Regions from separate parts of the Rossellomorea sp. GCM10028870 genome, predicted to be linked through region 1. Evidence: predicted binding sites of a transcription regulator. Region 1 holds the regulator's gene; each other region holds the start of a gene.

Region 1 (7,772 bases):
GTTAGCAAAGACGCTGGCTTGGTCATTGAATATTCCTCTTATACCCGTTTCAAGTCTTGCGACACTGGCTTCGTCTGGACGATATTTTCCCGGTTATATTGTTCCTTTGTTTGATGCGAGAAGAGGACAGGTGTACACAGGACTGTATGAATTCCAGGACGATCAACTAACGTGTGTTGAGGAAGATTGTAATATAATGCTTGATAAGTGGGTCACTACGTTAAAAGAGTTAAATAAAGATATCTTGTTCGTAGGTAATGATGTAACGATTCACGAAAGCACCATTAATGAGATACTAGGAGATCAAGCGAAGATTGCTCCGTTTGTCAGTCATAATCCACGTCCTTCTGAGCTCGCTTTCATAGGGGCAGGGTTCCCTGAGACTTCAGCTCATGAGGTACTCCCTAATTATATTCGAATGGCTGAAGCAGAAGTGAAATGGCTGGAATCTCAAAAAAATTCTTAATAGAGATAGAGGATCGTTAGAAAATGGACATTCGATTTATGACGGTGGATGATTTAGATGCTGTAATGGACATTGAAATGAAATCTTTTAGCATTCCTTGGAGTCGAGACGCTTTCTTGAATGAGATTGAACATAACCATCTATCTACTTACCTTGTTGTCGAGGATGGCGACCATGTCGCGGGATATTGTGGGGTGTGGCTTGTGGTGGATGAGGCTCATATCACCAATGTAGCAGTGCTTCCCGAATACCGGGGACAGGGACTGGGTGAAAGTCTTATGCGTAAGATCATGGGCATTGCCACCAAGTTTGGAGCTCGTGTGATGACTCTTGAAGTCAGAGTATCCAATTTAGCTGCGCAGCATTTATATAGAAAGCTTGGGTTTCAAGATGGCGGAATTCGGAAGCGGTATTATTCGGATAATCAAGAAGATGCTTTAGTAATGTGGGTGAATTTATGAATAAAGATATGTTTGTATTGGGAATTGAGACGAGCTGTGATGAAACAGCCGTTGCAATCATAAAAAATGGAACTGAGATTGTGACGAATGTGGTTTCCTCTCAGATTGAAAGTCATAAGCGATTCGGTGGAGTGGTACCTGAAATTGCTTCTCGTCATCACGTGGAGCAAGTTACGTATGTGTTAGAGGAAGCACTTCAACAAGCCGGGATGACGATGGTGGAGATTGATTGTGTGGCCGTGACGGAAGGTCCAGGTTTAGTAGGTGCTCTTCTGATTGGGGTAAACGCAGCAAAGGCACTTGCTTTTGCTCACAACAAACCTTTAGTGGGTGTCCATCATATTGCAGGGCATATCTATGCGAATCGACTAGTGAAAGAGATGAAGTTTCCTCTCCTTTCCTTGGTCGTATCCGGGGGACATACGGAGCTTGTGTTAATGAAAGAGCACGGTTCGTTTCAAGTAATTGGAGAAACACGGGACGACGCTGCCGGGGAGGCCTATGATAAGGTAGCTCGAACATTGAGTCTTCCTTATCCAGGTGGACCCCATATCGATCGGCTTGCTCAAGAAGGAGAAGCTACCCTTGATTTGCCAAGGGCATGGCTGGAAGAAGGTTCTTTTGATTTCAGCTTTAGTGGATTGAAATCTGCCGTTATTAACACGCTCCACAATGCTAAGCAAAAAGGAGTAACCATTCATCCACAAGACCTGGCAGCCAGTTTTCAGGCTAGTGTGATTGACGTGTTAGTAACCAAGACCATTAAAGCTGTGAAGGAATTTCAAGTCGAACAGGTTTTACTAGCTGGAGGTGTAGCGGCAAATAAAGGGTTGCGTGCGGCTCTACAAGAAGCGTTTGAGGGAGTGGACGCCGAGCTGGTCATCCCTCCGTTATCTCTTTGTACAGATAATGCCGCTATGATTGCAGCGGCAGGAACGGTTTTATTCGAACAAGGAAAAAGAGGCGGCATGGATATGAATGCACATCCTGGGCTTGATATAGAGAATTTCTAATAGTGAAAGCTTAAACGTTAACTTCGTTTAAGCTTTTTTCTCTTTTTAGCTCTGTTAATCGATGTCGTTAATAGACGGAGGAAAATGTGAATATCTTGTGGTTAACGTATACCAAATAAGGTAGCATGAAAGAAAAAAAGAACGAACATACGTTTTATCAACAGGTTGTGGATAATTTGTTAATAACTTTGTATAAGTTGTGTACACTATGTGAAAAAGACCTGGGATAAATAGCCTATTTTCTGGAATGGACTGTGGATAACCAAGAGTTTGAATGTGGATAATGTGGAAAAGTTGTGTGAATAACGATTGTTTAGGATTTTGAATGTGGATAATAATGTGGAATAAGAAAAGGGTGGGGAGCAAGTTAATCGAATACTTATCCCCAACCCTGTGGATTATTGTTCTCCTTGAAGAAGTTCTTCAAGTTCTGTCCATTCTTCCAATAGAGATTCAAGCTCTTCTTTTTCTTTTGTCAGTGCTTCATTGATGTCTTGGACTTTTTCATGATCTTGAAAGATCTCCGGGTCGCAAAGGAGGTCTTCTTTTTCTTGAATGTTTTCTTCCAGAGTTTCCATTTTGTTTTCAATTTCTTCAACTCTTCGTTTTCGTTGACGCTCAAGTTTTTTTGCTTCTTTATCGATTTTATGAGATTGCTTTTGAGTAGTGACTTGTGAAACAGGCTCTCCTTGTTCCATCCGCTCGAGTGCGGCCAGTTCTTCCTGCTGTTGCAATTTCTCTACATAATAATCATAATCGCCAAGATATTCTGTTGAACCCTTTCTGGAAAGTTCAACAACCTTTGTGGCGATGCGATTGATGAAATAACGATCATGGGACACAAAGAGAATCGTTCCTGGATAGTCAATCAAGGCATTCTCCAACACTTCTTTACTGTCCAAGTCAAGATGGTTTGTCGGCTCGTCCAGGATGAGGACATTCCCTTTTTCCATCATAAGCTTGGACAGTGCCAGTCGGGCTTTCTCTCCGCCACTAAGTGTTGAAACCGGCTTTAAGACATCTTCCCCTGAGAATAAGAAGTTTCCGAGTACGGTTCGGATTTCTTTTTCCATCTTCATTGGGTACTCGTCCCACAGTTCGTTTAAGACGGTCTTATTGGAAGACAGTTCAGCTTGTTCTTGATCATAGTAACTAATCGAAACATTTGATCCAAATTTAATTGCTCCGTCAAGTGGTTGGAGTTTATTCACTAATGTTTTCAATAGGGTGGACTTACCAATGCCGTTAGGACCTACAAGGGCGATGCTGTCGCCTTTTTTAACAGCGAAGTCGATGTGAGATGAAATTCTTTCGCCTTTTCCATATCCGATGGTAAGATCTTGGACGTGAAGAACATCATTTCCGCTTGGACGATCAATTTGAAAAGCAAAGTTGGCGGATTTCTCATCACCCAGAGGTCTGTCCATTATATCCATTCGTTCTAATTTTTTTCTGCGGCTTTGGGCCATCTTGGTAGTAGAAGCCCGGGCTATATTTCGCTGGATAAAGTCTTCGAGTTTCGCGACCTCCTGTTGCTGGCGCTCGAACATCTTGAGATCCTTTTCGTAGTCTTCTGCTTTTTGTTCAAGGTATTTACTGTAGTTACCCAGGTATTTTTTGCTTCGATTTCGTGAAATTTCATACACTTGATTGACGACGCTATCCAAGAAGTAGCGGTCATGGGAAACGATCAAGACAGCTCCTTCATAGCTTTGAAGGTACGTCTCAAGCCACGACAAAGTCTCAATATCAAGATGGTTGGTAGGCTCATCCAGAATGAGGATGTCAGGCTTGGTCAATAGAAGCTTACCAAGAGCCAGACGGGTTTTCTGGCCACCGCTTAAAGTAGAGATCTTCGTTTCATAATCAAAGTCGGCAAAGTTCAATCCATGCAGGACTGAACGAATATCTGCTTCATATTGATAGCCGCCGGAATCTTTAAAACGTACTTGAAGTTCATCATATTCCTTTAATACGCGTTGGTATAAATCTTCTTGCTCATAAACAGAAGGATCGGCCATTTGTTTCTCAAGTTTTCTTAATTGTTTTTCTTGAGTTTGTAATTCTTCAAATACGGTCAGCATTTCTGACCAAATGGAAAGTTCAGATTCCAAGCCTGTATTTTGCGCGAGGTATCCAATGGAGACCCCTTTTGGCTTCGTGATATCTCCTGAATCATAAGAGAGATGACCTGCAATTATTTTTAAAAGAGTCGATTTTCCTGCCCCGTTGCGTCCGACGAGAGCCACGCGATCTCTTGTCTGTATTTCAAGCTTAATATTTGATAGGATATTATCGGCACCAAAGTTTTTCGTTAGTTGATTCACTTGTAATAGAATCATGACGTTTCACCTCTATTTCATAGTGCTAGTGTACCGTATTTGGGAGGGGAACAGCAATAAATCGACTATTAATCTTCGTACACTTAGGATAAAATATAGTGTATGATGGGTAGTAGAGTTTTAAATTCTGTCTGCTTTCTATTTTGGAAGCGGTATCAGAGGTTTTGAATAGATGTGGGGGAATACAATATGAACCAGGATACAACGAAAATTCCACAGGCAACGGCTAAGCGCCTTCCGCTATATTATCGCTTTATCAAGAATCTGTACTCATCGGGAAAGCAGAGGGTTTCATCGAAAGAATTGAGTGAAGCGGTGAAGGTTGATTCTGCCACGATACGCAGAGATTTTTCTTATTTTGGCGCGTTGGGTAAAAAGGGATATGGATATAATGTCAATTACCTTCTATCCTTTTTCCGTAAGACATTGGATCAGGATGCCATTACGAAGGTTGTGCTGATAGGTGTAGGGAATCTCGGTACAGCTTTTCTTCATTATAATTTTATAAAGAATAATAATACAAAGATTGAAATGGCTTTTGAAGTGGATGAAAAAAAGGTTGGGACACAAATCAGCGATGTACCCGTTTTTCATTTAAATGATTTAGAAGAGAGTCTTGAGGGGCATGATATTGAGGTGGCCATTCTGACAGTTCCGGCATCTTCTGCTCAAAATATCACAGACCGATTGGTTTCTTCTAATATTAAGGGGATCCTGAATTTCACTCCTGCAAGATTGACGGTGCCGGACCATATCCGCGTCCATCATATTGATTTGGCAGTTGAACTTCAGTCACTGGTCTACTTCTTAAAGCATTATTCAGGGGATGACACGGAAATGTCACAAGATGGAATCATATCCGAATAGAAAATGATTCGTATTTACGTTATGATAGAATGGTAAAAGAGGAGGTGTCTCATTATGTTAGGTGCAGGTAGTATCGTATTGATAACGGTTGTTGCTTTACTGATATTTGGACCAAAGAAATTGCCTGAGTTAGGAAAAGCAGCTGGGAATACATTACGTGAGTTTAAGAATGCAACAAAGGGCTTAGCAGATGATGAGGACGATAATAGTAAAAAAGCTAAGTAGGGTAGGATGAACGCCATGAGTCAAAGTCAAAGAGACATGACAGTCTATGAACATATAGGAGAATTGCAAAAACGACTCATGTTTGTAGTCGTTTTCTTCTTGTTAGCGGTAATTGTAAGCTTTTTTCTTGCGGAGCCGTTGATTCGATTTTTGCAGCACGCGGATGAAGCGAAAGAATTAACCATGAACGCCTTTCGGATTACAGACCCTCTCAAAATCTATATGGAAATGATCATGTTTATTGCGATCATCATGACATCACCCATCATTCTATTTCAAGTATGGTCGTTCGTGAGTCCAGGCTTATATGAGAAAGAGAGAAAGGTAACGCTCAGTTACATACCTATTTCTGTCCTTCTTTTCTTAGGTGGATTGTCATTTTCATATTTTATTTTGTTTCCATATGTCGTGAAATTCATGATGGGTTTATCAACCAATCTGAATATCCAGCAAGTGATTGGAATTAATGAATACTTTCATTTCCTGTTTCAAATAACCATCCCATTTGGATTTCTATTTCAACTGCCGGTTATTATGCTGTTTCTGACACGTTTGGGGATTATTACTCCGATGTTATTGGCACAAATGAGAAAAGTGGCTTACTTCATATTGTTAGTCATAGCCGCTTTCATCACACCGCCGGACATCGTCTCGCATTTAATGGTAACCGTTCCTTTGCTCCTTCTTTATGAAATCAGCATTTGGATCTCTAAGATCGGATATAAGAAGGTTTTAGAAGCAGAACAAAAGCTTGAAATGGAACAGTTCGAGGATATAAATAAGGATTGATCAAAAGATCAATCCTTATTTTTTATTCTCTATTTTCTTTTTGATCTTGAAATGCAGCATCACCATCCGCAACCCGGAACCAAAATCAAGGGTTGCCAGAAAGACGAGCATATAAGTGAAAAATCCCCAACCATCATCCTGTACATTTTGCACAGCAAAGTATGTGAAGAGCACACCGAGAAGGAGATAAATCACGCCTGAAAATAGTGGTGATCTCCTCATAGAAATAATCCTCCAATAAATCCTTGTATTTGTTCAGCTTCGTTCATCATTTTTTCAATTTCATCCTTATAGATAGATTGCATTAGAACGACCGTTGTATTCATGGCAACGTGAGCAAATATTGGAACCAGTATCCGCTTCGTTTTGACATAAAGGAACGCAAAGGTAAAGCCCATTGCAGAGTACAAGATCACATGCTCAGGCTCAAAGTGCGCGAGAGCGAATATAACAGAGCTGATTAACGCGGCGAAGAAGAAATTCATCTTTTCATAAAGAACACCGAAGATAATCTTTCTGAATACAATCTCTTCTAAAATAGGGCCAATGATCGCAGCTACCATCATCGATAGAGGTACCTTTTCAATAATCCCAATAATCATCTGCGTATTTTCAGATCCCATTTGGATACCTAACGCATACTCAATCTGTATCGCGATGGATTGAGCGATGAACGCCATGAAAATCCCGACTACAGCCCACACAATTGAACTTCCTGCATTCATAGGAGCGGACCGTTCAAGGTTGGTGCTTGTCTCGCTCTTTCTAAGAATGCCCCAGACGACGAGGAGAGTTAATGTAAAGCTAATCACAAGCCAGTATCCAGGAACAACATTTCGTACGGTCTGCTCTGGAATCGCAAGGACATCAACACCAATCTTAAATAAAAGGGGTATCCCGACAACACTGGAAAGCTGCATCACAATATAGGCAATTAAGATAAATCCGAAATGTTTTTTCAACGTTTGATCTCCTTTAACACCTGTTAGATGAAGAACGAATAGGATTCGTCCTGAACATACTCCTGTACAATTCTACTAAGAAAAGAGAAAGTGTTCAAATTTAAGGGGTTTGTAAGAATTGCCACTCTTCCATTGATTTAAGAATAAAGGCATATGGGGAGGCATAGGATTGGAGGGTGTGAAAAAAAGAGAAATATGACGAAAAAAATTTTAGGCAGGACTCTTGCAAAATGAAAACGAATTAATTAATATAATAGTTGTGTTAGCACTCACAATAAGCGAGTGCTAATAAATATCATTTACATAATTTCAAGGAGGTTGTTTCACTTGTTAAAACCACTAGGTGATCGCGTCGTTATCGAGCTAGTTGAGTCAGAAGAAAAAACAGCAAGCGGTATTGTGCTACCGGATTCCGCAAAGGAAAAGCCACAAGAAGGTAAAGTGATGGCTGTAGGTACTGGTCGCATTCTTGACAACGGTGAGCGCGTTGCTCTTGAGGTAGCTGTCGGCGATCGAATCATTTTCTCTAAATACGCTGGTACAGAAGTGAAATACCAAGGCACAGAATACCTGATCCTTCGTGATAGCGATATTCTGGCTGTAGTTGGCGAATAATCAAACTTCGTATATAAACAATACTTTACTTA
Region 2 (7,772 bases), on a different contig from region 1:
AAATGGGATCAATTAGATGAAGCCTTCCCTGCTTTCTTAATCATCCTAAGCATGCCATTAACATCAAGCATCGCAACGGGGATTGCACTGGGATTCATTTCTTATCCATTATTAAAAGTAGTAAAAGGACAATGGAAGCAGGTACATCCACTCGTGTATATCTTTGCCGTCCTGTTCTTCTATCAGCTGGCATTCCTGCCTCATTAAACCGATATAGATACTTGAAAGACCGTTCATAATGAACGGTCTTTTTGTAGTGCAAATTCAGCTGGTTGTGTCCATATTCTCTTGACACTTTTTAGATTTTCATCATCAAAAGTTAAACAATATATATCCGGCATTTCAAGCTTTCTCCAAAACCTGATATCATATTGAGGATCAAAGTAACTCATGATCAAAACCATAATATTACCATGTGTTCCAATCACAACGTTTTTCCCATTATATTCTTCAATGATCTTAAATATCCCTTGTACGCCCCTTTTTTGAGCAGTGAGATTCGACTCTCCGCCTTCCAAGGAAAAAGCAGGATCCTCCCACACCATTGAGATTGCCTCTTCAAAGTTTTGAACAGGTTTTCCAGAGAGAGTTCGTTCTCTCAATTCTTCATATAAATTGATTCCCTTCCCAATATGGCGGGCTGTCCCTTCAACGGTTTCCACCGCCCTTTTATATGGACTGGAACATACTGCATCAATCTTTTCCTTCTTTAATAATTCCGTTACATTCTCAGCACCCACCTTACCTTTCTCAGAAAGGGGTCTGGTTAATTCCTCGGGGGTATATTTTGAGTGAGCATGCCTCACCAGATACAGTTGAGTCATTGCCAACTTCAATCACTCCTTTTTACTTTCCAACCACAAAAAAGAGCTGTCATGGAGAACAGCTACTCTTATTTCCACACAACGTCCAATTGACTAGCATAAAATGTTATCGCCTTTTTATAAGGTTCGATGGTGGATTCTTGTGACGATTCTCCAATACATGTCAGCAGTAGCTCCATTGCTTGACTATGTTCGTTCAAATTATAGAGGGTCATGGAATAAAAGACCGTCAACGCTTTATTTTCAGGAAATCGTCCGATTGCTTTCTCGAACACGGTTTTGCTTTTATCATACTCTCCCAATGTCCGATATGTACTCCCTAATCCAAGATAGGCGCCTTGTAAATCTTTATCATCCAGTCCCAATTGAATCGAACTTTCGTAATAAGGAACGGCTTCGCTTTCGAGTCCCATTGCGTCATGGCTCCATGCACATTGGTAATGCAGAAAACCATTATCTGGTTCTTCCCCAATCAATCGCTTCCACCTTTCAATGGAAGCTGCGTATTCTCCCGACTCTCTCAGTTCAATGGCTTCTTCTATTTTTCTATTCATTTTAAAGTCTCCCATTCACTCTGGAATGAACTCCATCAGCCAGGAATCATGATGTTCGCCTTCATGAAGCTCATGCTCCCGTAGTATTCTCGCTTTACTATATCCACATTTCTCATAGCAGCGGATCGCTCTGGTGTTCCAAGTCATGGGATCCACCACGAGGCGGTGGACCCCCTCTTTCTTGAGCAAGTACTCTACTACAGCTCGAATGAGTTCCGTCCCTAAACCCCTGTTCCAATATGCCGCTTCTCCGATGAATTGATCCGTACCATAAATCACTTCATCTAAATTCGTGTAACCATACCGGATCATCGTTTCTTCATCAAGCTGATAATACTGGAGATAACCGATTTCATTCCCCTCATACTCAACCAGACAACCTGAGACGGCCCTCTCTGCAAGGAATTTCTCCTCCACCATCTGAAGAGTGAAGGGACGGTCCCTCCCTTCATAAAACTCCAGTACCTCCGGATCCTGCAACCACCTTGCCAACGTGTATTTATCCCCCTCCACTAAAGGACGGATAAATAAATCCCCACTCCTGACATTCATACACACACCTCCCATAGCTCTCTTCTTCCTCTATACATTCATCACTCACCAGAAAAAACCCTTTTTTTTATTTGAGGGACGGGCATAGGTACGTTCCTCTGTATGACAAGTTTGTGAATTAATTCACATTTATGTATGTTATGCTATATTTCAGAGTAGAATATCAATGTGTTTCGTGTTATCATTTGGTTGTGAATTACTTCACAATATCTCCGCTCATATTCTGAAAGCTTTATTACTTTCTCTTAATCTCACCATTGTTAGATTCATGTGACCAATTTTTTTTACAAATAATTAGTGAATAGGTGATGACGTATGACAATCAAATGCACAAACAAAGTAGCTTTAATCGGTACAGGATTTGTAGGTTCAAGTTATGCCTTTGCTCTCCTCAATCAAGGAATCGCACATGAACTTGTGATGATTGATTTGAATAAGGAGAAAGCTGACGGAGACGCACGTGATTTAAACCATGGTCTTGCTTTCGCTTCTCCTATGAAAATATCTGCAGGAGATTACAGTGATTGTAAGGATGCTGACCTTGTCGTGATTACGGCAGGAGCTAACCAGCAGCCAGGCGAAACCCGTCTGGATCTGGTGGAAAAGAATGTGAAAATCTTCAAAAATATTGTAGACTCTGTCATGAATAGTGGATTCAACGGCATTTTCCTTGTGGCGACGAACCCTGTCGACATCTTAACGTATGCAACGTGGAAATTTTCCGGACTGCCGAAAGAAAGAGTCATCGGATCAGGAACGATTCTCGACACAGCCAGACTTCGTTACTTAGTCGGCGAGCACTTTGATATTGATACACGGAATATTCACGCCTATATTATGGGAGAACACGGAGACACGGAATTTCCCGTTTGGAGCCACACAACTGTAGGAGCAAGTCATTTAAGTGAGTTGATTGACCTCCACCAGGATGACGTCCAGAAACATCTTGATGATATATTCGTTAATGTAAGAGATGCAGCCTATCACATCATTGAACGGAAAGGCGCAACCTATTATGGTATTGCCATGGGTCTTGCCAGGATTACCAAAGCGGTCTTTAACAATGAAAATAGCATTTTAACCGTTTCTGCCCTCCTTGAAGGGGAGTATCATCAGGACGATATCTACATCGGTGTTCCTGCGATTATTAATCGTGAGGGCATCAGAAAAGTCGTCGAGCTTCCATTAAATGATAAAGAAAAAGCTCAATTCGCCCACTCTGCAGAAACACTCAAACATGTGATGAAAAAAGCGATGGAGACTTGATCCATTCCCTTCGCTAACTTAATAGACACGCACGCCCACCCAACCTCCTCATAAGATAAAGAGAATTCTTTATGAGGAGGTTCTTCTATGTACGATCACAGACAATTATTCCCTGGATTTCCTGGCGGCGGAGGCGGCGGCTTTCCCGGATTCCCTGGAGGTGGCCAAGGATCAGGGGGCGGCGGCTTTGGCATCCCAGGTTTTCCTGGTGGAGGACAAGGCGCACCAAGCTCACCACCACCTACTGGCGGGCAAGGCGGACAAAATCAACCACCACCCGGACCACCACCGAACTTCCAACCGCAAAAAACGGTGATGCAAGGAACACAAGGTGGACCAAGTGTTTTTGCAGTAGACCCAGGTGCCATCAGAAGATGTTTATTCCGTTACACGTATATTTGGTTAAGAAGGGATGCTTTCTGGTTCTATCCTGTCTTTGTTGGACGCCGTTCCATTGCCGGATGGAGATGGATTGGATTCACATGGGTATACTTCGGCATCGACTTGGATAAAATTGAATCCTTTACGTGCGTGTAGGACTGCTCATGTATTCATATCCATACTATAGGACCGGCAACACCAAGGGGACGATTACTGTAACAGGTGAGCATACCCTTTATACCGATCCTGATCAAGCCATTGTCTCTGTCGGTGTTGTCACTAAAGATGAAGAGCTTGAAGCGGCCCAAAACCAGAACCAGCAACAATCGAGTCAAGTCGTTCAATCACTATTAAACAACGGAGTGTCACAAAAGGATATCCAGACCTCCACCTATCAAGTGTTCCCACAGTACAACTATGAGGACGGAAAGCAAATTTTCACAGGATATGAGGTTCGCCAAGTATTCCGAGTTACCATTCAGAACATTGAAAAAGTCGGTACGATTATTGATGATGCCATTAAGAGCGGTGCGAATCGTGTAGAAAACATTTCATTTGTCAATTCCAACCCCATCGAATCCTATCAGCAGGCCCTTGCTATGGCATATCAAAAGGCGTATCAAAAAGCACTCACATTATCCAGCCAATCGGGGCAGCAGCTCGATCCCCAGCCAAAGTCCATCACAGAGCAATCAAGCCCAATCGTCACCCCCTTTATGACCACCGGGTTTGTAAAAGCCGCTGAAGAGAGTGCAGCCGTCCAACCAGGACAAATCGCCGTCACAGCCATCTTGACAGTAGAATACCAAACCCGATAAACGACAAACTGCCAAAACAATTCAGTACTTTGGCAGTTTGAATAACGTATTAGAGGGACGGACCTCCAGGTTTGGTGGTTTATGCGTCGATTTCTACTTTCATGCGTTAAAAATCCTTTCACTCATGACTAATACTAAAGAGCCCATCCCGAAAACGAATGAGCTCCCCCTGCTATCGCCCAAACCTCAGCTCAGGATTCACCACATGCGCTGCCACTTTTTCAGCAGACGCAACCACTTCATCGTCACTCATCATTCGAACCCCATGCTCTACATAAGCAGGCAAGAATGTCATTCCCGTTAAATTAGCAGTAGCCTGCAGTGGTTTCAGCAGTTCACTCATGGAGTAGTGATTAAAGCCTCCTGATCGGTAAGCTCCACCCGGACCACCGGTTGAAGTCACGACTAAGAATTCTTTTCCGTGAAGCTTCGTCCCCTCTGCTCCATAAGCCCATCCATATTCTAACACCTTATCCTGCCATTCTTTTAAAATCGCCGGTGTGCTGTACCAGAAGAATGGAAATTGGAAGACGATTCGGTCATGTTCTAATAAAAGATTTTGTTCTCTCTTAACATCAAAATTCATGTTCGGATATTCTTTATATAAATCATGTACAATAACGTTCTCTTCTTTTTCCAAACGTTCTGACCAAGCTTTGTTCATTCTTGATTCTTGTAAATTTGGATGTCCTACTAACACTAGTGTTTTCATTTCAACTACTCCTTATTTGTATGTACAAATAATATCATCATTTGTTTGTACACACAACTAACATGTTAAAAAATTTTATTTTTTATTTTCCAATATCGAATTGGCTTCGTTCACATCACGCGTCAGCTTGCGAGCCTGTTCCTCCCCCATGATTTCAGCATAGCGTTTAAATAGGTTCTTCCAGCACTGAGAAATGTCACCCTGCATGCTATAGCCTTTATCCGTCAGGGCAATGATTGCTAACTTTCCTTTGTTCTTTCGTGTAACAAGTCCCTTCATCTCTAATTTATCAACAAATCGGGTACTTGTTGAAGGAGCGATATTTAAAGCACCACTAAGCTCTTTTTGTGTTAGACCGTCTTTATCCTTTAAGGTCATCAACAAAAATGCATAAGTGGGAGACAAACCGATCGGCGCAAACTCTTCCTCCGCCATCTTGTTCATCATTCTTGCCAAGTGATTGGCAGAAAAATAGAGACAGTTACAGAATTGATCTTCCACTATCCTCGACCTCCGTTAATGTTTGTATGTACAAACTACATCAGTCATGAGGATTTGTCAATGGTTTCCACTCTACTCACCCAGGGATTTCGATTTACGGCTGCATGCGTCCATTGCTGTTAAGATGGCTCCTTTAAAATTATTTTTCTCCAGGGCTGACACAGCTTCAATCGTTGCTCCGCCCGGTGAACATACGGCATCCTTCAATTCCCCCGGATGAGTGCCTGTTTCAAGGACCATCTTCGCCGCTCCAAGTACAGCCTGTGCTGCCAGCTGATAGGCTTGTTTTCTTGGAACGCCTTGCAGAACCGCTCCATCGGCCAGTGCTTCTATGAACATAAATACATATGCAGGAGATGATCCGCTCACAGCCGGAATGGCATCCATCAAGCTTTCCTCTACCATTTCAGACTTTCCGAAGCTATCTAAGATCGCTTTCACATCTTCAAGATCAGCGTCGGTTAATTCGCCATTTACACAGTACGTTGTCATACCTTCACCTACAAGAGACGGTGTATTTGGCATGGTTCGGACAATTTTAACAGACTTAGAAAGCTGACTCTCCATCCAATCAATCGTGATTCCTGCAGCAATGGTAATGATGATGGCGTCCTTTTTCAGAGAATCCTTTATTGATTCAACAATGTTCCGATATTGATCTGGTTTCACTGCTAAAAACACTATGTCTGAAAAAGCTGCTACGCTCTTATTATCACTAATAACCCCCACTCCAAATTCCTCTGCTACTTTTTCCTGCGTCTCTTGTGTTCTGGCGCTGGCTTTAACCGAATGATTCTCTACTAAACCGGACTTCAATATTCCCCCCATGATCGCTTGTGCCATATTTCCGCACCCTATAAATCCAATGGTTTTATTCATTTTTTCACCTCGTCAGTTTGTATGTAAACAGTCTTTAGCATCATACCAAATTTTTCTCCACATATAAAATAAACGCCATTAAAAAAGGCTCAAAGGAGAAATCCTTCAAACCTTTCCATCATTCCACCAGCTTCCCGCAATGGGGGCAAAGAGATTTTTGATAATCCTTTGGAATCTTCCTGTGACAATGAATACATGTCTTTACATACACAGGCTGTTCAAATAAATCCTCTGACATTCCGTATCCGCTTTTAAATGTGGTCCTCATCAAACGGACTAATAATCCGATGATCACACCTGTAATAAGGAGTGCCCAAATCATTTTTCTCTCGCTTTTTCAAGAATTTCACTGTAGTGCAAATCGACGATTGGCTCATCATGGAGCAATCTGTCCCTGATCTCTGAAAGCAAGGACTCCTCGACCTCTGATAAATTCTCTAGATCCCACTTTTTATGGAAAACAGAATAAAGTGTTAAATCCCTGAGGAGCAGAAAATGGGGAATGCGGTCCACCCATTCTTTCTCTAAATCACACTCCGTCAAATATCCTTTTAAAAACGAAATGAGGAACCTTCTGCCAAATTGACTACGGGTATCTAAGTTCTCATTACGAAGCTTCCACCACACGGAATAGTATAGGGGAATGGCGACATCACTTATAAAAAAGAACTGTGTACTATCATCAAAGTCAAACACATGAATATCACCCTTATGGTAAAAAAAGTTCCCTGGATGGATGTCAGAGTGAATCAGTCCAAAGGTATCTTTCGTTTCCTCATAGCTTTTGATCGTTTTTTTATTTATCTCACCTTTTTCGATGATGTACTCATCTTTCACAGAAGATAAATACTTCCCATACTTCAACACGTCATCCTCATCCCAACGATCACGACGATTGATACCCTGAACATATCCTTTTGTCACTCGATGCATATGTCCTGTGATTTTCCCCCATTTGTAAAAGAGTTCCTCATCGAACAATGGGTCATTTATCTTAACCGGACTTCCTGGAGCTTTATCAAACAAACAAACATAAAAATACGTGTCCCCTGCTTTGATAATTTCTACGAGCTTCCCTTTATCAGAATGTTTGACTAATGATACATTCACTCCGTGTTTATGTAAGTAGTTAATCCATTTCAGTTCAGCTTCCACTTCTCTTTCTGAACGATGAGAACTGTGAGTGAGGCGGAGGATATAGGGGCTGTCTCCCTTATGAACCTCATACACATAGTTTTCAAAGTCTCCGAGCTTCTTCGCTTGAGCAGTGTTACAGCCATATCGT
Region 3 (7,772 bases), on a different contig from region 1:
ACCTCTTGAATGAGCTCGTTTTTGAATCTGAAATGTACGTTATGGATGATTATCTTTTAAAGGTAGTGGAAGAATATCTGGAGCAGATCCAGTATTCGTTGAAACTGTTTTTAGATGATGAAAAAGGAATCTACTGGTTGGAAACATCAGAGGAAGAGCACACCTTTGTGGTGATGCCGAGATTAGTCGAGGAAATTCTTAGAGAACAAGTTTTTTCTCAAAATATTCCATTTATTTTTTCTTCGGCAACCCTTTCCTATAATGGAGACTTCTCTTATGTTTCTCAATCGCTTGGGATTGAGACCTATGAAAAATTTTCAGTGGAATCCCCTTATGATTACGAAGACATGATGAAAGCGTATCTTCCTTCACTGGATGCCGGAGTACATTCCAAAAATCAGTATGTATTTGACAAACTGAAGAGTAATCAAGGGAAATCGTTGGTTCTTTTCACCTCCATGGATGAAATGAATGCATTTAGGTCGTTTCAGATGCAACAGGCTGATCAGGCATGGAATGTAATCTATGAAGGGGACAGAGAGATCAGTGATACGGTAGAGCAGTTCCAGCAGGAAACGTCCACGGTCCTGTGCTCATATCACTTATGGGAAGGATTGGACGTGCCAGGGGAGTCCCTTTCACAGGTCATTATCTACTCGCTTCCATTCCCTCCAAAGGACCCTGTCTTTGATGCGAAACGAAAGCATGCCACTCATTCTATGGAAGAAGTTGATATTCCTTACATGATCCTTCGCTTGAGACAGGGAATCGGACGTCTGATTCGGACGAGTGAAGACAAGGGGAGCATCCATATTCTGATGAATGACGCGGAAACATCACATAGAGAATTGGTAGAATCAGTTTTACCCGTTGGAATTGAAGTGTTGAACGCATAGTCAATAGAAGTTAAAACCGCCTTAATGGGCGGTTTTTTTTGTGATATGATAAAATAGATTGAATGTTAAAAAAAGGGGGATTTTAAAAATGAAAGAATCAGTAATAGAGACAAAAGATCAATTTCATGATTATGTTAAAAAAATGTCTGCCTACAACGAAGCACTTGGTTTGATGTTCTGGGATTTACGGACCGGCGCTCCAAAAAATGGTGCAGAGCAGCGGTCAGAAGTCATCGGGATGCTTTCATCTGAGCTGTTTGAAATGTCCACTTCCAATGAAATGGCCGCTTACTTAGCAAAACTCTCTCCAGAAATGGATCAGTTGGATGATATGACACAAAAACTATTAGAAGAGTGTCAAAAAGAGTATGATCGCAATAAAAAAATTCCTGCATCTGAATATAGGGAATACGTCGTGTTACAGTCTAAAGCTGAAGGAATCTGGGAAGAAGCGAAAGAAAAAGCGGATTTTACCATGTTTCAGCCTTATTTAGAAAAGCTTGTATCCTTTACGAAACGCTTTATTGATTATTGGGGCTACGAAGATAACAAATATAATACGCTACTGGATATGTATGAGCCAGGTGTAACGATAGAAGTGTTAGATAAGGTATTTGGCGACCTTCGGGATCAAATTGTTCCACTTGTACATAAAATTTCTGAATCGAAAAATAAGCCACAAACCGATTTCCTTTTCAAACACTTTCCAAAGGCTAAGCAAAAGGATTTCAGCTTAAAGATCCTTGAACAAATGGGATATGATTTCAACTCTGGAAGACTGGATGAAACGGTACATCCGTTTGCGATTGGTTTAAATCCTGGTGATGTTAGGGTAACAACTAAATATGACGAGAAGGATTGGAGAACAGCCGTATTTGGAACGATTCATGAAGGTGGACATGCCCTTTATGAACAAAACATTTCAAAGGACTTGATGGGCACACCACTATGTACGGGAACGTCCATGGGAATCCATGAGTCTCAATCCCTGTTTTATGAAAATTTTGTAGGGAGAGATCATTCTTTCTGGAAGAAGAATTATTCGCTATTGAAGGATTACTCAACTGGACAGTTTGATTCTGTGGAACTGGACGATTTCTATCGGGGGATTAATGAATCCAAACCTTCGTTAATTCGAATTGAAGCAGATGAATTAACGTACGCTCTACATATCATCATCCGCTATGAAATTGAAAAAGGATTATTTAATGATGAGATTGACGTGAAGGATCTTCCTGAAATCTGGAATCAGAAATATGAAGAGTACTTAGGTATCCGTCCTTCCCATAATGGTGAAGGAGTCCTCCAGGACGTTCATTGGGCCGGTGGAAGCTTCGGTTACTTTCCGTCATACGCATTAGGATATATGTACGCGGCACAGTTTAAGCGTGCCATGTTAAACGATCTTCCTCATTATGAAGAGCTGTTGGAAGAGGGGAATCTTGCTCCCATCAGAGAATGGCTGACCAAGAACGTCCATCAGTGGGGCAAGATGAAGAAACCGCTGGAAATCATCAGGGAAGTTACCGGAGAAGGGCTTAATGCAAAGTACTTGGCCGAGTATTTAACTGAGAAGTATTCAAAGGTATATTCCTTGAATTAACGAATACAATGGAGGCAAAATCATGGAAATTAAAGTTGCATCGCTAGAGGATAAATTGCTGGTAGGAATAGGGTGGACTGGACCGTATGGAAGAGGGTCTGAGATTCCTAGACTGTTTACCAAGTTTCAACAGATGATCCCATCCATTCACCACATCAATGGAGATGAATGCATATACGCACCTTTCCATGACAGAGCGACTGATTTTACGTATTATTGTACCGTAGAGGTTGATCGTGTGGAAAAGCTTCCACCGGGGTTATTGGAACTAACTCTCCCTGCAGGCGATTATGCTCACGCTCTATATGAAGGGCTGTCAACGGAAGTCGAGCAGGCCTACTTTTCGATCTTTAACTGGATTAAGGAAAATGGGTATGAAAAAGACAACTCCAGACTGAGTGTCGAGAAATTTTTGTCTCAGGACAGGGAAATCAACGAAACGGAAGACAAAAGGAAATTAGAGTTGTTTGTTCCAATTAAAGAGAAATAGAAAAGAGGCTGCCGTTATGTGGCAGCCTCTTTTCTTTATATCATTTTGATTTTTTCGCCCCAGGGCAAGCCGCCTCCGCTTTTCTGATTGTCGAGCTCCGGCGGCTTGGGGCTCGAGGTCATAAGCCAAGTAACCCAAAAAGGCAAAGAGCGCCTTTCCGGGTTACTCGTCTTATGCTTGTCGCCCCAGGGCAAGCCGCCTCCGCTTTTCTGATTGTCGAGCTCCGGCGGCTTGGGGCTCGAGGTCATAAGCCAAGTAACCCAAAAAGGCAAAGAGCGCCTTTCCGGGTTACTCGTCTTATGCTTGTCGCCCCAGGGCAAGCCGCCTCCGCTTTTCTTTTTACCACAAACGATAGCCCTTGGATGCAGGTGGTGCATTTTGAATCATGTCGATGAATGGAACGGTGTAGGCAACAAGAATGAGAGCTGCTAAGATGGTTAACCAAATTCTCCAGTTTTCAAGGACCATTGGAGTTCTCTCGGCCGCTTCCGCTTTTTCACCTACCGGGAATTCTTCTTCTCCTTTAGGTGCGAAGAATGCCAGATTGATAAAGATATATAGAACCAGGATAATCCCGATAAAAAGAATCGTTCCCCCGATCGCTTGTGCGACTTGATATGGAATCCAAGCAAGGGCTTGCGGTGCATCCCCATAAGTCGAAAAAGAAGATCGTCTTGGGGCGCCCAGTAGGCCGACAGCATGCATGGCACCTGACATAATACCCATTCCTACAGACCAAACAATGGCTTGCACGATCGCCAGTTTGTTCATTGCTTTCGTTAAGACGCGTCCCGTTAAATGAGGTACGAGCCAATAGGCAATACCGAAAAACGTTAACACAACGGAAGTTGCCAAAGTTAAGTGGAAGTGGCCCGTAACCCAAATGGTATTATGAACAACCTGGTTCATTTGGTTAGATGCATTGATTAATCCACCTGCTCCCGCAGGGATAAAGGCCACCATGCCGATAAAGGGTACGGTAAAGCGTGCATCTCCCCATGGTAACTTCTTAAACCATCCAAACAATCCGGTAGCTCCTTTGGATCTGCCGTACATTTCAAAGGTAGCGAAAAGAGAAAATGCAGTCATCAAGGAAGGTATGACAACCATAAAGGTAAGAACAACCTGTAGAAACTTCCAATATGCGTCAATTCCAGGTTCCACTAATTGGTGATGAAAACCTACCGGGATAGAGAATAGAAGGAACAAAATAAATGAAAGTCTGGCTAACGAATCTGAAAATATTTTTCCGCCAATGATTTTTGGAATAATGACATACCATGCCATATAGGCAGGCAGCAGCCAAAAATATACAAGGGGATGACCGAAATACCAGAATAATGTTCTGCTTACGAGCACATCTACTCGATCAACGAGGCCAAGAGACCAAGGAAGGAGCTGGAATAAAACCGTTCCTGCCACACCAATGGTGGCGACAATCCATAAGACGGTATTGATGATGGCCATAAACGTTAACAGAGGGCTTGGTAGTCCAGGGTTTTCTTTTCGCCAGCTTACATATTTGATGATCATGCCGGCCCCGCCTAACCAGCTTCCAACAACGACGAAAGTCAAACCTAAGTAAAATATCCAGTGTGCCTGCAGGGGAGCATAGAAAGTATAAAGTACAGTTGCTTCATTTAATAGAATCATAACAGCGGCCATGATTGTACCAAGAAGCATGACCCAGAATCCTAACCAGCCAAACAAACGCGATTTTCCAGAATAGGTACCGGAAGTTCGGGAAATGGCAGCATGCTGGAATCCAAGGATAAAGAAAGTGGTTAATACCAATCCCAATAATACGCCGTGAACCGTTAAGACCTGGTAATAGCCAATCCCTGCAGGCAAAATGAATTTGCCTGACCTTACCAACGCTTGTAATAATCCAGCCAATCCACCTAGAGCCAAGGCAATAAAGCCAACATAAATATGTGCCATCGCCAAAGTAGCATCTTTTTTCTCAATTCTCACAAATCGTTTCATTTTAGTCCACCACCTTGATCATAGATTTCATTGTGTGGTGACCTACCCCACAATATTCATTACATACAACGAGAAATTCTCCTGTTTTATCAAGGGTTGTTGTATATTCACTAACAAATCCAGGTTCAAGCATCATATTAATGTTTGTTCCTGCCACTTCAAATCCGTGAACAACATCTTTTGTTGTGGCGATGATTTTAAGTGTAGATCCTTTAGGTATTTCAATTTCCCCGGGCGTGTAGAGAAATGCTGATGCGACAAACACTAACTCGTAATCCCAATCCTTCCCTTCTACCTTCTTTAATCCCGGCTCGTTAAAGGGCGAGGTTTTATCCACTTGCTCGGGATTGACGTATGCTTTCGCGCTTGGAGGTTGATGTCCTTGATGAAAAGCACTGATTCCTAAAATAACTAAAAATAAGATAAGAGACCCTGTTCCTAACGTTAACCACCATTTTTCATAGCGATGCATGTGCATGTTAACCACTCCTTCAGAATTAAAAACGATTTAAAAATAGTAAGAATACTCCTAGCCAAGTAAGGACTAAAAAACCACCTAGGAACAGAACCGAAGTAAAAGTTCCTTTTAATGAAGTTGACTCTTCGACCTTAACCTCGGTTTTTTGATGTAATTCCGGTTTCGCCATTTATCTCATTCCTTCCATTCATTGGATGATTGATTTTGTTATCACTATCATAAAGGTGTAAACCCTTATGAATCTGTGATAAATGTCACAGGTTACGTGAAAAATTGTGAAATAAATGTGAAGTCAGAAATAAATATGTCTTTCAATCGGTTCATTTGTCGGAACGACATGCATAGAGTATAGGAATGAAAATAAAGAGGGAGGAGGATACTTCGTGGAAAAATTTTATTGTAAGCATTGCTGTCAGATCTTTTCCGAGAAAACGGTTTGTCCTCAGTGTCAACTTCATGTAGATTCGAAAATCCACATTCATGTCCAGAACCAGGGGGACAAGAAGAAAACTCGTTAAAGCGTAAACCTTTTAGCAGTCAACATGACTGTGTTAATATATAGAAGATTCAAATAATGGGTAGGGTGGTGTGAAGATGTATTTACCTTCATTTTCATTAAAAGATAAACTGGCTGTTGTCTCTGGTGCCGGTCGTGGAATTGGACGAGCTCTCAGTATAGGTTTAGCAGAATCAGGAGCCGATGTTGTCCTGCTATCAAGGACGAGGGGCGATCTGGAAGAAACGGCCAGTGAAATTGAAAAGCTGGGAAGAAGGGCTTATATAATCCCGACGGATGTGACATCACGGGAAGAGATTCAAAAAGCGATTGCTTACATAGAAGATCAAAAACGTTCCATTGATATTTTAATTAATAATGCAGGAATGAATATTCGTTCCAGCGCCCTTGAGGTTACGGATGAAGAATGGCAAACGATCATGGATACAAATTTGAAATCTGCTTTTATGATGAGTCAGGAAGCAGGTAAACATATGAAGGAGAAGAATCAGGGGAAAATCATTAACATAGCGTCTGTAGCTGGACATGTTGCTTTACGTACAGGGGTTGTGTACGCTTCAACGAAAGCAGCCATGATTCAAATGACGAAGGTATTAGCCATGGAATGGGGAAAATACAATATTAATGTGAATAGTATCGGACCTTGGTATTTTAAAACGCCACTAACAAAAGAGCTATTGCAAAACGAAGAATATGTAAACGATATTTTGGCCGTAACACCCCTAAAGAGAATCGGTGAACTGGAGGAACTTGTAGGCCCTGCTGTTTTCCTTTCCTCGGATGCTTCGAATTATGTTACAGGCCAAACCCTTTTTGTGGACGGTGGAATGACGATTCAAGGTTTTTGAACTTCCGTACAACAAAGAGCTAACTTATTGGGGGTTAGCTCTTTGTATATGGTAAAGTGATTATCGAATCACAATAATCACCAATGGTATTCTTTTCGAACGAAGGCATATTCAGATGGAATTGAAGGACTATACATAATCTTGAATACATGTTTTGTGATTTTTTGGAAATGCTACCCTTACATGGAAGTGTAAGGAGTGTACGTATATGCCGAAAATTGTCTCAGTTGAAACCGAGATTCCCCCTGTGAAGATTACACAAAAAGAAGCGGCAGAATTTGCGAAACAATTGTTTTCGACAAGCTTTAAGAATATCGGACGTCTTCTCACCGTGTTTGAAAATGGTGAAATAGACAGTCGTTATTTCGTAAAAGATCTCGAATGGTTTTCTAGGGAGCATACCTTTCAAGAAAAAAATGATGAATTCATTCACCACGCAGTTGAATTAGGCAGCAAGGCTGTTAAGAAAATCCTATCCAATCATCAGATTACACTGGAGGACATTGATGCGATTTTTACGATTTCAACATCTGGCCTCGCAACACCAAGTCTAGAAGCGAGAATTATGAATCTTCTGCCATTCTCTTCTCATGTTAAACGAATTCCGATTTGGGGATTGGGATGTGCAGGGGGGGCAAGCGGGCTGTCACGGGCCTATGAGTACTGTTTAGCTTTTCCGAAAGCAAATGTTCTCGTCCTTTCCATTGAACTTTGTTCACTCACCTTTCAGCATGGGGATCGCTCAAAGAGCAATTTAATTGGAACGTCTCTTTTTGCGGATGGCGTTGCGTGTGCTGTTGTATGTGGTGATGAAAGCCCATTACTTGAAGGGATTTCCCACCCATTGCCATCCATTTTCGCCACTCAATCGACTCTCTTAGAGGATTCACTGGATGTAATGGGGTGGGAGGTAAAGAATAACGGTTTATATGTAGTGTTTTCAAAAGATATTCC
Region 4 (7,772 bases), on a different contig from region 1:
ATCTTTATTCCCTAGCATTCTTTTCTCCTCCTCTTATCCCTTGAGGAACTTATACGGTCCCTCTATCAAATAATTTCGTTTCCAGTATCACCGGTTGAGGATCCGCCTTTTCGAGAAATAGCTTAAACGATTCTTCTCCTACTTTTCGTATCGGGACTTCAAATGACGTAATGTCCAGTGCATCGGCAATGGGATGATTATCAAAGCTTAGTATAGCCAAATCATCGGGTATCCTGATTCCTCTTTTAGCTGCCTCTGTCACCATTCCGGCTGAAACCTGATCACTTGTTACGATAAGGGCTGAGGGCTTTTCTCTCAGGTGTTCCCATGCTTTCACCACATCTCTCCCATCTTGCAGATGATAGCAGTCATTGAAGATCCACTCATCACGCACAGGATGGCCGGCAGCTTCTGAGCTATCGTAGAACCCCCGGATCCTTTCCTCACTATTCGTCCCGAACGTCCGATGCAAACACAGTCCGATCCGTGAATGACTTTTTGAATAGAGGTATTCGAGTCCATTCCTTATTCCCTGGTAGTGATCGATGAACACCTTTTTATACGAGGGATCATACACATTTTCACAAAAAACCACATTGGGACCGACGAATGGGGCAAGAACATCCAGTGAATTGGAGCGCGACGTCAGGATCAATCCATCCACTTCCTTCATTTGCAGTCGATGAAATGCATCAAGTTCTGCTCCCCTGTCATAATTCGTTTGGAAAAGCTGAATATGGTATCCATGTTTTAACGCTTCCCCTGCTATGCCTTGAAGAATCTCTCCGAAGTAAGGAAGATTCAAGTAGGGCAAAACAACTCCTATGCTATAGGTCTTGCCTTTTGATAAATGGACAGCATTCGCGTTTTTTATATAATTTAATTGCTCGACGGCCTCTAGAACCTTCTTACGTTTTTCTTCTTTCACATATGGATGTTCATTTAATACCCTTGAAACCGTTGAAACTGAGACTCCCGCCAATTTGGCGATACTGCGAATATTTGTCATACCCATACCCCTCATGAAATATTCTGAATGGTCCACCTATCCCTTTTACACAAATAATCAAATAAAACGCTTGCTCTGAAACGCGTTTCACACTTTAGAGTTAATCATGCAAGGGGTCTTAAGTGGCATACCGAACCCCTAAAACCGATAAGGAGGCTATACTATGCTCGGTATTTTATTCTTACCCGTTCTTTGTATCATCATCATCGGAGGAAGCTACGCCGCATTAAAGCCCATCCATTTCTACACTCCTCACGATCAAGAAGATCCATTTGAGCATATATTCAATAATAAACTCAACTAACCGCCTGCCTGCAATGACGCAGGCTTTTTATTTTACCCATTTCACTGCCCAATTCTGGACGGCATCCATCACCTGCTCTAGTTCTCTACCTTTTTTCGTCAGGCTATAGAGTACCTTGACCGGCTTTTCGTCGAGAACTTCCCGAAACACTATGCCATGTTCCTCCAATTCCTTCAATCTGTCCGTCAACACCTTTTGACTGATATTTGGTATTTCTTCATTTAAATCTTTAAAACGGCATGTGCCTTCAAATAATACCTTTATAATCATCCCGATCCAGCGCTTACCTAATAATTCAAAAGCAGCTGCATATTTCGGACAAAGTTTTGTTTCCATCGCTCTCAACACATCCTAAATATTTATCCCTTGACGCATACTAAAACGTCGGGTATATTGTTCATATTGCTTATACACTTACAAAAAGTAAGTAACATACAAATATATACCATATTATAACACTTTTTTAAACATCAAGGAGGCTTTATCATGGATAATTTCTTTCAAGTAGTCGAAGAACGGCGCTCAACGAAAGTGTACGACCCTCAAGTGGAGATCCCTCGCGAGGAATTAGTCAGCCTGCTCGAAACAGCAGGGAAGGCTCCATCTGCCTGGAATCTTCAACAGTGGAAATTCCTGGTATTCGATAACAAAGAAGTTCAAGAACGCTTACTCCCGATAGCCTATCACCAGCAGCAAGTACATGATGCTTCTGCAGTTGTGGCTATACTTGGTGACTTGGAAGCCAACAAGAACGTCGATCCTGTCTTTGACCCTGCCATTGAAAAGGGGGAAATGACGGCTGAAATCAAAGAGGTACTTAAGAAACAAATCGACGGAGCCTACAGCCGTGACGAATACCCAAGAGACGCAGCTTTCAGCAATGCTTCCCTGGCTGCTATGCAATTCATGCTTGCTGCGAAGGCGAAGGGCTGGGATACTTGCCCGATCGGCGGCTTCAATCCGGCAGCTCTCGCAAGCGAATTCAATGTGTCGGAGCGCTATATTCCGATTATGCTGATTACAATCGGAAAACCGCTTCAAGAAGCACGAAAATCAGGTCGTTTAGATATCCGCAACTTAATTGATTGGGCAGAATAAGCCTATGAAAAAGCCGCATCCAAGGGGATGCGGCTTTTTCAGGTTCTTAAAAGAGTACGCTCTTTTCAATCTGTTTCATTTCATAGAAGTAGCCTTTTTTCCTCATGAGCTCATCAAAACTTCCTGCTTCTACAACCTTTCCCTGATCCATGACGACGATTTGGTCCATTTCTTCAAGACCTGTCAATCGGTGACTAATCAGAATCAGTGTATCACCATCCGCTACGGTATAAAGATGCTTGAAAATCTCTTTTTCCATCAAAGCATCAACAGAAGATGTCGGTTCATCCAGCATCCATAAGGGTGAACCTTTCAATAGGGCCCTGGCAATCGCTAATCGCTGCTTCTCTCCACCAGAAAGATTCTCTCCTTTTTCTAATATAGCGTCCTCTAAAGAAAAGTGATCCAGCTTCACTATTTCTAATGCCGTTTCCATTTCCTCATCTGTCAGATCGTCACGTACCAGCATTAGATTATCCTTCATTGTGCCGTAGAAGAAATGATTTTCTTGAAGAACCACATTGGCTTGCCCCCACAACGACTCTTTATCGATATCTTTAATTGAAAGATCATTCACGTAAATCGATCCTTGATCCGTTGAGTAAAAGTTTAATAACAATTGAAGCAATGTTGACTTCCCTGATCCCGAAGGTCCTACAATCGCCGTTTTCGAACCTGCAGGCAGCTCAATTCTTACCTCGTCCAAGGTCTTCCTTTCCTCTCCATTAAAGGAAAAGCTCACATCCTTCATACTGAAGGAAGGTGCGTGCCCACTCAGACCCCAGCCTAAGGAAGGTCCGTCCCCGAAGGTCCTCTCTTCTGGAATAATGGAAGACAGACGGCTTGCCCCGCGGCGTGAGTCTTCATAGTGTGTAGGTAGTACTGCCATTGGTGTGGCATTTTCGAATACGGTTAGCGAGATCATGACAAGCATCGCAAGGTATATCCCGTCCAAATGACCTGCTGCGACTGAATACGCCCCTAATGCTAAAACGATCCATGAAATGAGTTGGGAAACCAGGATGTTCGTTGAATGACTAAAGAGAGAATAGATGCTCTCCCGTTCTTGCTCACTCACATAACCTGTTGCTGCATGAACGAGACTCCTCTTTTTATCCTCCAGTCTTTGATATATCTTCAGGTCTCTGAACCCATAAAGAAATTCTGTTACCTCTGTGGATAAATCCCCTCGACTTTCTCGTAAGGTCGTTTCAATTTCCCTCTGTTTATAAGCAAAATAGACTGGGACAATAAATCCCGTTAATAGAAGCCCCCCGAGAAGGATCAACGCAATAGAAACAGAATAAAACATCGTAAACAAGATCGTACTTAAGAACACCATCACCAGGATAATCGGTGGATAAAAGACGCGAAGAAAGAAATTCTGTAAGCTCTCTACGTCTCCTACGATTCTTGAAAGAAGATCTCCACTTCGATATCGCCAGAAAATTCTCGGTGCTAACGGCTCGATTTTTTCATAGATGGAAACCCGCAAGTTCGCCAAAATCGTGAACGTAGCCCTATGGGAAAAATAGCGTTCCCCATACCGGCTTAACGCCTTCGTAAAGCCAAACAGCTTCAAGAGAGCAATCATTACCGTAAGAGCATAAAGAGGTACCTCCAATGCCGCTTTAGAGATTAAATAGCCACTGGAAGCAAATAGTCCGACCGAGGTTATTCCAGCCAGAAAGCCAAAAAGAATAGAGTACACCATATCCTTCTTTTCCTTCATCATCAGCTTTACGACAAACCCTAACTCCTTCATCTAAAGCTTCACTCCTTGTTGTGCAGTCACCATATCACGATAGTGAGAAGTAGACTTCCTTAATTCCTCATGATTTCCTATGCCCGCTAATTTCCCATTTTCTAAAAATAGGATTAGATCCGCTTCTCGAATCGTATGAAGACGGTGAGCTACTGTAATCACCGTTGAATTCTTTGATAATTCCTGTATGGATGATTGTAGGATCCTCTCCGTTTGAAGATCCAATCCCGTTGTTGGTTCGTCGAAGAGAATAAGAGACGGTTTTTTAAGAAAGGCCCTGGCTATGGCCATACGCTGCTTTTCTCCACCAGAAAGCCCTCTCCCTGCTTCACCAATCGGGGTCTCATATCCTTTATCGAGGCCTGCAATCATTTGTGAGATTCCCGCTTTTTCAGCAGCGTATTCGATCTCTTCCAGGGTGACGCCCTCTCTTCCGCCAACCGCAATATTCTCGGCAATCGTGCCTGAGAATAAGTAAGGACTCTGTGAAATATAACTCAATTGATCAAACCAGTCTCTTTCCCCATATTCACATCTCGAAAGTCCATCAATCACAATGTCACCATCAGAGGGATCAAGAAGGCCGGCTAATAGATGAAGGAGGGTTGTTTTCCCTGCTCCACTCTGACCCACGATCGCCACTTGGCTTCTGGGAGGAAAAGCAGCCGTAATGCCTCGAAGATCAAATCCCTTATCCTCGTAGGAAAACCCTACATTACATAGCTTAATTGTTGGAGGAGTCCCATTTGTTTCGAACTTCTTCTCTCCCCATCTTACAGGTTGATCCTTCTCTTCAAGCTCCTCCATGACTTTCTTCGCGGCTCCCACACTACCTCGCCCAGTATGAAAGGCATGCCCCAGCTCTTTTAATGAAAGATAGAACTCTGGTGCAAGAACGAGAACAAAGAAAGCTGTGAAGAATGAAATACTTTCAAAGACGACTAATCTGAGCCCCACTTCCAGGGCAATCAATCCAATACTTAACATAGAGATAAACTCTAACATCAAGGAAGATAAGAAGGCAGTCTTTAACACTTCCATCGTGGCTTCACGAAAATCAAGACTGGCAGAACGTATCCCCTCTTTTTGTTGCTCCCCTCTTCCAAGCAGCTTCAAGGTAGTCAATCCCTGCAGTGTATCGAGAAATCGTCCAGAAAAAGCCGTCAGTTTGTCCATTTGCTTCTCGGATTTATTCTTTGTCATGACTCCGATAATCGCCATAAACAAAGGAATGAATGGGGCTGTTATCACCATGATCAGACCCGTATACACATGCTCAGTAAAAATAATGATTAAAAGAATCAACGGGACGATGGTCGTTTGAATTCTTTGGGGTACGTATTGACTGTAATACCCGTCCAGTCCATCAACGGCATCCATCATCGTACTGACCTTTTGTCCAGACTGTCCTTGAAGGGATGCTTGCAGTGGATTTTTTGCCCACTTAATTAAAAGCCGTTTTCTCAAGTCGACCTTTACCTTCGAAGCCATCCTGATTCCTGTTCGTCCGTTTACATAAGAAAGTGCCGCTCTCCCCACTAGAATAAGAAGCAAAGCACCCAGCATTGGGAGGATGTCTTGAAACCCAGCTTCCTCTATAAACATTTTATCTACAACGCTAACCAGTAAGTAAGCTTGTCCAATAACGACTCCCCCCATTAATAGGGATGTTCCGTAAAGCGCCATCATGGATGATCTCTGCTGCTTAGCCAATCGATTCAGCTCTTTCATAACTTCTCTCAACTCCAAAAGTTAAAAGTTAGTGAAATACTTCACAAATTCAATAACTCTATTATAGTAAACTTGTTCCCTTTATGCATCTTTTAGGATTGACCTTTTTGTGACAATTCCAGAACACAGGTAGTTTTGAATGCGGCGGAAGTGGATATTCCCACAAAGTCTACTATATTAACAGGAAATATGGATACTTCATTTTGAAATCTACTTTTACAAGGGATTTGTGACGGTCATGGTCTGGTATTTCTATGATGTCCTAACGAATCCAGCCGAAATCACCAATAATCCGGCCGTTTTTCTGGATAATCCGGCGGAAATCATCAATAATCTAGCCGATTCTGATAAAATCCAGCCGTTTTCTTAATTAACCCAGCCGTATTACAATAATTGTAAAAAAAGAGCACAAAATAATTTCAAATCAATAAAAAGAGAGAGGCGCATCCCTAAGCGAATGACCTCTCTCTTTGTTCAGCTATACTCGGCACATCATATCTTCAATAAATCCTTCGTCACACGCTGGATAATCTCCGGCAGTACTGAGAATGTGTAAGGTTTATACACTCTCTCTGTCCACTGATGGCCATCCTTTCCATAAACTCCTATATTAATCGAAGGGATGTTCAGCTTTCTGATCATTTCGATAGGGACAGGATACAACTGATCGATCAGCGGCAGGTTCTTTTTGAATACCTCGATATCCTCGTCTTCTTCATGAAGAGAGAGAAAACTGCCGTCTGCTAGATAAGGGAAAAACCGTTTAATGACAAATTCTTCGCCGGTTTCTTTGGCTATATCATTTAAGCATTTTCCTAACGCTTCTCTTACCCTCTTGCCATACTCATTTTCTTCATTTACAAAGTTGTGAGGTAAAAATGGCGGTGCGAAGAAAATGATCACTCTGGGTGTTCGATCGGGATCCAGGTGCTGTAAGGCTTCCACCATCGTATATGCAATCGTTCTTCTATCTTCTCCTTCCATATCATGAAGAATCTTTTTCATGACAGGATCCGGATCAATGCCTCTTTCCTTTAGCCAGAAGATATACTCCCGTAATGTCAGCACCTCCACTTCCCAGGAAAACTCCCTTTCCGGGAAACCATGATAGCTCCGATATTGCTCAAACTGCTTTTTGCTCCGTTCTTCCAGTTCACTCACTGCCTTTAATGCTGCCTTTTTCATATCGTAGAGCACTTCTCTGGCGGTTCTCTCGTAGACAAAATAGTTGAAGTAAAGAGAAGCGCTAAGAGGGGTTTGGACATTATACGTATGCTTATCATCTTTGAAATACAAGCACGATGGCGGCAGGGTGAATTCTCCAGGTATATCCTCCAGATAATCCAGGTTCTGATTGATTTCGAGATTGATTTTTGAAGCAATCACAGTAGGATCGATGGATGTCAGCACATCCCCTACATGCGCTTCTCTTCCATATATATAAAAACTTGGCAGAAGCTTCCCTGCAGCACCTGTGTAAATATATCGTTTACAGTCCCCGTCATAGATCGGAGAAATGAAATCCGTATTGATCGCTGCCAAATAATCAAAGCCCTCTTTCTTTAAACGATAGAGATCACTTAAAGCAGCAATCATTCCGGCATGTTCACTTTCTTCGTCACCATTAAACAGGAAGAGTAAATTTCCTTCCGGGGCTGCTTGATCCGTATGGTGTAAAAGATTGGCTATGTGGACGGCAATCCCGCTCTGCATATCCAAGGCCCCTCTTCCAAATAGCCAGTTTCCAGAAAGTGCATCTTCCCTAACCTTTTCCTCTCCTTCATAATCCATAAAGAATTTCTGAAGAAAGTCGGGATCATGAGCCATATCTTGAAGTGCCCCATAATCATCCGTCCCTACCGTAT

Evidence for each region. Region 1 encodes Rex, which represses fermentation and respiration genes when NADH is low (regulators of the CRP and FNR family bind a similar motif). Its sites were predicted from a motif close to TTGTGAAATATTTCACAA; they were not measured.
Region 2: the regulator Rex is predicted to act here: its motif matches at 2,120-2,137, upstream of ACFQWC_RS10605 (L-lactate dehydrogenase).
Region 3: the regulator Rex is predicted to act here: its motif matches at 5,696-5,713, upstream of ACFQWC_RS03770 (cytochrome c oxidase subunit II).
Region 4: the regulator Rex is predicted to act here: its motif matches at 5,937-5,954, upstream of cydD (thiol reductant ABC exporter subunit CydD).

The regions. Positions count from the first base shown of each region.
Region 1 covers NZ_JBHTGN010000010.1:1,524-9,295, forward strand. Annotated here, with positions in the region: gene tsaB (tRNA (adenosine(37)-N6)-threonylcarbamoyltransferase complex dimerization subunit type 1 TsaB) at 1-466, shown strand, start outside; gene rimI (ribosomal protein S18-alanine N-acetyltransferase) at 490-927, shown strand; gene tsaD (tRNA (adenosine(37)-N6)-threonylcarbamoyltransferase complex transferase subunit TsaD) at 924-1,940, shown strand; gene ACFQWC_RS22905 (ABC-F family ATP-binding cassette domain-containing protein) at 2,339-4,282, opposite strand; gene ACFQWC_RS22910 (redox-sensing transcriptional repressor Rex) at 4,472-5,149, shown strand; gene ACFQWC_RS22915 (twin-arginine translocase TatA/TatE family subunit) at 5,204-5,374, shown strand; gene tatC (twin-arginine translocase subunit TatC) at 5,390-6,163, shown strand; gene ACFQWC_RS22925 (YdiK family protein) at 6,179-6,385, opposite strand; gene ACFQWC_RS22930 (CPBP family intramembrane glutamic endopeptidase) at 6,382-7,125, opposite strand; gene groES (co-chaperone GroES) at 7,453-7,740, shown strand.
Region 2 covers NZ_JBHTGN010000001.1:2,062,382-2,070,153, forward strand. Annotated here, with positions in the region: gene ACFQWC_RS10585 (NCS2 family permease) at 1-207, shown strand, start outside; gene ACFQWC_RS10590 (histidine phosphatase family protein) at 234-824, opposite strand; gene ACFQWC_RS10595 (tetratricopeptide repeat protein) at 893-1,378, opposite strand; gene ACFQWC_RS10600 (GNAT family N-acetyltransferase) at 1,394-1,930, opposite strand; gene ACFQWC_RS10605 (L-lactate dehydrogenase) at 2,246-3,196, shown strand; gene ACFQWC_RS10610 (hypothetical protein) at 3,284-3,733, shown strand; gene ACFQWC_RS10615 (SIMPL domain-containing protein) at 3,742-4,395, shown strand; gene ACFQWC_RS10620 (NAD(P)H-dependent oxidoreductase) at 4,568-5,107, opposite strand; gene ACFQWC_RS10625 (MarR family winged helix-turn-helix transcriptional regulator) at 5,183-5,608, opposite strand; gene proC (pyrroline-5-carboxylate reductase) at 5,681-6,487, opposite strand; gene ACFQWC_RS10635 (hypothetical protein) at 6,606-6,809, opposite strand; gene ACFQWC_RS10640 (phosphotransferase enzyme family protein) at 6,806-7,772, opposite strand, start outside.
Region 3 covers NZ_JBHTGN010000001.1:725,274-733,045, forward strand. Annotated here, with positions in the region: gene ACFQWC_RS03750 (ATP-dependent DNA helicase) at 1-896, shown strand, start outside; gene ACFQWC_RS03755 (carboxypeptidase M32) at 985-2,499, shown strand; gene ACFQWC_RS03760 (GyrI-like domain-containing protein) at 2,522-2,989, shown strand; gene ACFQWC_RS03765 (b(o/a)3-type cytochrome-c oxidase subunit 1) at 3,329-4,975, opposite strand; gene ACFQWC_RS03770 (cytochrome c oxidase subunit II) at 4,977-5,453, opposite strand; gene ACFQWC_RS03775 (SDR family NAD(P)-dependent oxidoreductase) at 6,048-6,818, shown strand; gene ACFQWC_RS03780 (type III polyketide synthase) at 7,027-7,772, shown strand, end outside.
Region 4 covers NZ_JBHTGN010000001.1:2,053,000-2,060,771, forward strand. Annotated here, with positions in the region: gene ACFQWC_RS10545 (LacI family DNA-binding transcriptional regulator) at 50-1,009, opposite strand; gene ACFQWC_RS10550 (hypothetical protein) at 1,173-1,313, shown strand; gene ACFQWC_RS10555 (winged helix-turn-helix transcriptional regulator) at 1,341-1,649, opposite strand; gene ACFQWC_RS10560 (nitroreductase family protein) at 1,800-2,411, shown strand; gene cydC (thiol reductant ABC exporter subunit CydC) at 2,458-4,176, opposite strand; gene cydD (thiol reductant ABC exporter subunit CydD) at 4,177-5,907, opposite strand; gene ACFQWC_RS10575 (hypothetical protein) at 6,146-6,277, shown strand; gene ACFQWC_RS10580 (M20/M25/M40 family metallo-hydrolase) at 6,400-7,772, opposite strand, start outside.